DNA from 2 places in the Bradyrhizobium sp. SPXBL-02 genome. Region 2 is predicted to be linked to the other one. Evidence: predicted binding sites of a transcription regulator. Region 2 holds the regulator's gene; the other holds the start of a gene.
The links. Region 2 encodes PhoB, which activates phosphate uptake and scavenging genes when phosphate is short. Its sites were predicted from a motif close to TGTCATNNANCTGTCAT; they were not measured.

Region 1 (3,409 bases), 690 kb from region 2:
GAACTTCATGCTGAAGGGCGCCGATGGCAACATCCCCGAGGGCGGCCTGACCAAGCACTGGCCCGACGGCGAGCAGATGTCGATCTACGACGCCGCGATGAAGTACCAGGAAGAGAAGGTGCCGCTGGTGGTGTTCGCCGGCGCCGAATACGGCAACGGCTCCTCGCGGGACTGGGCCGCCAAGGGCACGCGCCTGCTCGGCGTGCGCGCCGTGATCTGCCAGAGCTTCGAGCGCATCCACCGCTCCAACCTGGTCGGCATGGGCGTGCTGCCGCTGACCTTCGAGGAAGGCACCTCCTGGTCGTCGCTGGGCCTCAAGGGCGACGAGAAGGTCACGCTGCGTGGCCTCGTCGGCGACCTCAAGCCGCGCCAGAAGCTGACCGCGGAGATCGTCTCCGGCGACGGTTCGCTGCAGCGCGTTTCGCTGCTCTGCCGCATCGATACGCTGGACGAGCTCGACTACTACCGCAACGGCGGCATCCTGCACTACGTGCTGCGCAAGCTCGCGGCGTAAGCGCGGATTTGTGAACGATGGCTCACTGCGAAGTGAGTAGAAGCCTTAACGAAGGCGGCCTATCAAAGGCCGCCTTCGCGCGTTTGCGGTACGCTTCAGATGGGCCCGCCCGGCGGAATACCTCCCCTTGGACGGTGGCCCGGATGGATGAATGTACCGCGCCCCGTAAGACTACGGTGACCATCCGGCGATAAGATTTCCCCCTGAGAGCAACGGTGTGCGGCGTTCGACATGACGACAATGACGGCTTCCCATCTGATTCCACGTTGGTCCGGTGCCCTCTGGTCGGGAGCTCTCGGCATATGTGCGATCATCGCCGTCATTCGTCCTGCCGAGGCTGATCCCCGCGCCGTCGTCGAATTGTTCACCTCGCAGGGCTGCTCCTCCTGCCCGCCCGCCGACCAGATCATCGGCGATCTCTCCAAGGATCCCTCGGTCATCGCGCTGAGCATGCCGATCGATTATTGGGACTATCTCGGCTGGAAGGACACGCTGGCGGATTCGCGTTTCTCTGCACGGCAGCGCGCCTATTCGCGCATGCGCGGCGACCGCGAGGTCTACACGCCACAGGTCGTGGTCAACGGCTCCACGCATGTCATCGGCAGCGATCGCGCCGGCATCGAGAACGCGATCGGCAAGACCGACAAGGGCAACGGCGTGATGAGCGTGCCGGTGACGATGTCGCTCTCGGGCAAGCAGATCAACGTGTCGGTGGCCGCGAGCAAGGAGCCCACGGTCTCGCATGGCGAGGTCTGGATCTGCTCGATCGCCAAGTCGGTGCCGATCGCGATCACCCGCGGCGAGAATCGCGGACAGCAGGTCACCTATCACAACGTGGTGCGCAACCTGCTCAAGGTCGGCGACTGGACCGGCCGTCCGGAGAGCTGGACGGTGCCGATCGAAAATCTCACGCGCGACGGCGTCGACGGCGCAGTGGTCTACGTCCAGGACGGCAGCCGCGAGCGACCGGGCCCGATGTTGGGTGCGGCGTACACGTCGCTGCATTGAAGCAAGCAGAACGTCTCAGCAATTGATGCTTCGCCATTCCGGGGCGCGAAGCGCGAGCTATGCTGCGCAATTGCGCACCTGAGAATCCATCGATCCATTGTGCAAGCTGAGCAATGGATTCCGGGTTCGCGCCAAGAGGCGCGCCCCGGAATGACAGTGGCCGGAAACATCGCGGCACAAACAAAAAAGGACCAACTTGCGTTGGCCCTCCTTGTCGTGCGTACAGACCCGATCCTGTTCGACCCCGGGGGGCTGGGGGCTGAGGAATCCGGAACCGAAAGGACCGGGTCAACGCACACCAGTCTTTTCGCAATGCAGGGCGGCGGGCGGTTGGCGGAAAAGCGGCGATACTATGATTCCTGCTAACGATCCCGTGACGGTTTGCCGCGACGGAGTTCCACCCTTGCGTGTGCCCAGACGCACTGTCGATTCGACCGGTTGAGCCCCTTGCGGCGCGGAACGGTTGGCGCAATCATGCAAGTGTCATGAACGCGGTTCCGGGGACGGTCTTCGCGGACCCGGGTCATAGCCGTGCGATGAGGAGGCGCTTCCCATGAGTCTGACGTCGGAGGATGCCGAGCCGAGCGAGCAGCGCGCGGCGGCGCGTCCCGCCGCGGCGCATGCGCCGCCGAACCGGGTGACCTTCAACCGGCTCGAGCTGCACCGGATTCTCAATCTCTACGGTCGCATGGTCGCCGACGGCGAGTGGCGCGACTATGCCATCGACTTCCTGAAGGACCGCGCCGTGTTCTCGGTCTATCGCCGTGCCTCGGAAGTGCCGATCTACCGCATCGAGAAGGACCCGCGCCTCGCGCGCAAGCAAGGCATGTACAGCGTGATCTCGGCGACCGGCCTGATCCTGCGCCGCGGCCACGAGCTCGAGCGCGTGCTGCTGGTGATCGATCGCAAGCTGGCGGTGGTGTAGCGGCACGAACGCTGCCGTAGGGTGGGCAAAGGCGCACCGCGCCGTGCCCACGTTCTATCTCGATCGCCGCGAACGGTGGGCACGCTTGCGCTTTGCCCACCCTAACGAAACCGAGCTTAATTCCCCGGCACCGTGCGCGCGCCCTCGCCGAGGTCGCGCTGCATCATCACCGTGTCCAGCCAGCGGCCGAATTTCAGCCCGACGCTGGGATGCGTACCGATCATCTTGAAGCCGCACCTTGTGTGCACGCCGATCGATCCGGCATTGGCGGAATCGCCGATCACCGCGATCATCTGGCGGAAGCCGCGCGTCTCGCATTCGGCGATCAGCCGTTCCAGCAACAGCGAGCCGACGCCGCGGCGGTGGAAGGAGGGATCCAGATAGATCGAGTTCTCCACCGTGAAGCGGTAGGCCGGCCGCGGCCGGTAAGCGCCGGCATAGGCATAGCCGGCCACGCGTCCGTCCAGCATGGCGACGAAGTAGGGATAGCCGCCGTCGATCAGCGCGCGATAGCGGCGCGTCATCTCCGTAAGGTCAGGCGGCTCCAGCTCGAACGTCGCCGTGCCCTCGCGGACGGCCTGCTGGTAGATGGCGGTGATGGCGGGAAGGTCGGCCTCGGTGGTGGGCCTGATATCGGGTGCGGACATGGCGGGAAGGATAGAGCCTTCGTCCGACTGCTGGAAGGGGGCTACGCCGCCTCCGCAGCGTCATTGCGAGCGCAGCGAAGCAATCCAGAAATGCATCCGCGGAGGGACTCTGGATTGCTTCGCTGCGCTCGCAATGACGGTGTTTGTGGCCGCCCCCGCGACCCCCCAAACAAAAACCCCGGCCTCTCGGCCGGGGTTCGTGTCCGTTCTCTCGCCTCGGAGTTTACTCGCGCTGGCCGAGGAGCTGCAGCAGCAGCGTGAACAGGTTGATGAAGTTCAGGTACAGCGACAGTGCGCCGGTGATGGCCGCACGCT
Region 2 (3,409 bases):
CGTTCCGGCCTCATCACCGGCGTGCTGCTGGCGACCGCCCGCGTCGCGGGCGAGACCGCACCGCTGTTGTTCACGGCGCTGTCGAACCAGTTCTTCAGCCTCGGCCTGAACAAGACGATGGCGAACCTACCTGTCACCATCAACAACTTCGTGCAGAGCCCCTACGAATATTGGAAGCAACTCGCCTGGAGCGGCGCGCTGCTCATCACCCTGACCGTGCTTGCCCTGAACATTGGCGCGCGCATCCTTGGCGCCGAGAGGACTGCAAAATGAGTGAAATGTCTGTTTCCGTCAGCGCGCCGACCGTTCATCCCGGCTCGCAGCCGCTGCCCGAGGCGCCCGCCAAGGTCACCGCGCGCAACCTGAATTTCTACTACGGTGAGCACCACGCGCTGAAGAACATCAATCTGACGCTCGGCACCAACCGCGTCACGGCGTTCATCGGCCCGTCGGGCTGCGGCAAGTCCACCCTGCTGCGCATCTTCAACCGGATGTACGACCTCTATCCGGGCCAGCGCGCCACCGGCCAGCTGCTGCTCGACCAGACCAACATCCTCGACGCCAAGCTGGACCTCAACCTGTTGCGGGCCCGGGTCGGCATGGTGTTCCAGAAGCCGACGCCGTTCCCGATGACGATCTACGAGAACATCGCCTTCGGCATTCGTCTGTACGAGAAGATCTCGAAGTCCGAGATGGACGGCCGCGTCGAGAAGGCGCTGCGCGGCGGCGCGCTGTGGAACGAGGTCAAGGACAAGCTCAATGCCTCCGGCCTGTCGCTCTCCGGCGGCCAGCAGCAGCGCCTCTGCATCGCCCGCACCGTCGCGGTGCGGCCCGAGGTGATCCTGTTCGACGAGCCTTGCTCGGCGCTCGACCCGATCTCGACCGCCAAGGTCGAGGAGCTGATCCAGGAATTGTCCGAGAACTACACGATCGCGATCGTCACCCACAACATGCAGCAGGCGGCGCGCGTCTCCGACAAGACCGCCTTCATGTATCTCGGCGAGCTGATCGAGTTCGACGACACCAGCAAGATCTTCACGTCGCCGAGCGATCGGCGCACGCAGGATTACATCACCGGCCGGTTCGGCTGAGGAGACGGAATATGGGTTCTGAACATACCGTAAAGGCCTTCGACAGCGACCTTCAGGAGCTCACTCGCCTGGTCGCCGAGATGGGCGGCATCGCCGAGCGCATGATCGTCGATTCCGTCGACGCGCTGATCCGCCGCGACGTGGCACTCGGCCAGCGCGTCGTCACCACCGACGCCGATCTCGACGCGCTGCAGAAGCGCATCGAGGAGCGTGCCGTGCTCACCATCGCCCGCCGCCAGCCGATGGCCGTCGACCTGCGCGAGATCGTCGGCGCCATGCGCGTTGCGACCGATCTCGAGCGCATCGGCGATCTTGCCAAGAACATGGGCAAGCGCGTCGCGGCGCTGGAGACGGACTTCCATCCGCTCAAGCTGTTCCGCGGCCTGGAGCACATGACCGACCTCGTGCAGCAGCAGGTCAAGAGCGTGCTCGACGCCTATGCCGCGCACGATTTGCCGGCGGCGATGGCGGTGTGGAAGGGCGACGAGGAAGTCGACGCCATCTGCACCTCGCTGTTCCGCGAGCTCCTCACCTACATGATGGAGGATCCGCGCAACATCTCGTTCTGCATCCACCTGATGTTCTGTGCCAAGAACATCGAGCGGATCGGCGACCACGCCACCAACATCGCCGAGACCGTGTTCTACATGATCGAGGGCCAGGCGATCACCGACAAGCGGCCGAAGGGCGACATGACGACCTTCGCCACGACGGTGCCGAATACCTAAGGAGCGACGACAACATGGGCGCACGCATTATGGTGGTAGAGGACGAGGAAGCTCTCACCGAGCTTCTCCGCTACAACCTCGAAGGCGACGGCTATGACGTCGAGACGGTGATGCGCGGCGACGACGCCGACACCCGCCTCAAGGAGCACATTCCCGATCTGATCGTGCTCGACTGGATGCTGCCGGGCCTGTCGGGCATCGAGCTGTGCCGGCGGCTTCGGACCCGTCCCGAGACCAAGCAGCTGCCGATCATCATGCTCACTGCGCGCGGCGAGGAGAGCGAGCGGGTACGGGGCCTCGCAACCGGCGCCGACGATTACATCGTCAAGCCGTTCTCGGTGCCGGAGCTGCTCGCGCGCGTGAAGGGTCTGCTCAGGCGCGCCAGCCCCGAGCGGCTCGCCACCGTGCTCGCCTATGGCGACATCGAGCTCGACCGCGACAAGCGCCGCGTGGCGCGCTCGGGCCGGCCGATCGATCTCGGCCCGACCGAATATCGCCTATTGGAGTTCTTCCTGGAGCATCCCGGCCGCGTGTTCTCGCGCGAGCAGCTGCTCGATAGCGTCTGGGGCCGCGACATCTATATCGATGAGCGTACCGTCGACGTCCATATCGGCCGCCTGCGCAAGCTGCTCAATCTCGGCCGCGAGCAGGACCCGATCCGCACCGTCCGCGGCGCCGGCTACGCGCTGGATGATCGCTTCGCGAAGGCCGAGCAGACGTAAGATCTGCGAGCTGTTGGTGTGGTGAGCTGCGGCTACACCCTCAACCGTCATCCCGGGGCGCGCCCAGCGCGAGCCCGGGATCTCAGCGCGAGCGCTTGCGCTCGTCGCGATCAACCACAGGACGTGGTTTGACGATGACTCGGAGTGACCATCTCGCGCAACGATCGCGCCCTGTGGTTATGGATCCCCGCCTTCGCGGGGATGGCACCGAGTGAGTTCAGCCGTCATCGTGTGACGGCTGCCGTATGTGCAGCCAACTAATTCCGCAAGCTCAGCGCGTGCTCGGCTTCGCCGGTGCGCGACGGCGGTCCGCTGCGGGCTGATAGGCCACGCGCGAATGCTGGGCGCAATAGGGCAGGCCCGAGAGCGCCTTGCCGCCGCAGAAGAAGAAATCCGGGCTCGATGGATCGCCGACCGGCCAGTGGCACGTCGCCTCGTTCAATTCCAGCAGCGACAGGCGCTGGCTCATCGGCACCACGTTGTCGTAGGTAACCGGCTCGGCTTCCACCTCGACCTCGAAGGCCTGCGCCAGCGCGGTGTTGCCGCGCGCAACGGGTCGCGTCACCCGCATCATGTGCTGCGCGGGCCGTGCCTTGCGCGGCCGCGGCGCTGCCGATGAAGGGCTCTTGGCGCGGCCGGACAGGCCGAGCCGGTGCACCTTGCCGATCACGGCATTGCGGGTCACATTGCCGAGCTCCGCCGCGATCTGGCTGGCCGAAAGTCCGGCCTCCCAGAGCTTCTTCAGCTGCTCGACGCGATCATCGGACCAGGTCAAAACCGTCATTGCACCCTTTCCCTCGCAGCGCGCCTGCCATCCTGGAGCCTTCGCCGCGATTGCCTAAAGCCTTGAAAAACCCGTGCCGCCAGA

Region 1: the regulator PhoB is predicted to act here: its motif matches at 1,993-2,009, upstream of ACNJYD_RS01950 (DUF2794 domain-containing protein).

Annotation. Positions count from the first base shown of each region.
Region 1 covers NZ_CP182474.1:408,006-411,414, forward strand. Annotated here, with positions in the region: gene acnA (aconitate hydratase AcnA) at 1-514, shown strand, start outside; gene ACNJYD_RS01945 (DUF1223 domain-containing protein) at 746-1,522, shown strand; gene ACNJYD_RS01950 (DUF2794 domain-containing protein) at 2,076-2,447, shown strand; gene ACNJYD_RS01955 (GNAT family N-acetyltransferase) at 2,564-3,094, opposite strand; gene ACNJYD_RS01960 (Bax inhibitor-1/YccA family protein) at 3,318-3,409, opposite strand, start outside.
Region 2 covers NZ_CP182474.1:7,932,955-7,936,363, reverse strand. Annotated here, with positions in the region: gene pstA (phosphate ABC transporter permease PstA) at 1-273, shown strand, start outside; gene pstB (phosphate ABC transporter ATP-binding protein PstB) at 270-1,091, shown strand; gene phoU (phosphate signaling complex protein PhoU) at 1,103-1,819, shown strand; gene phoB (phosphate regulon transcriptional regulator PhoB) at 1,834-2,541, shown strand; gene ACNJYD_RS36875 (GcrA family cell cycle regulator) at 2,813-3,325, opposite strand.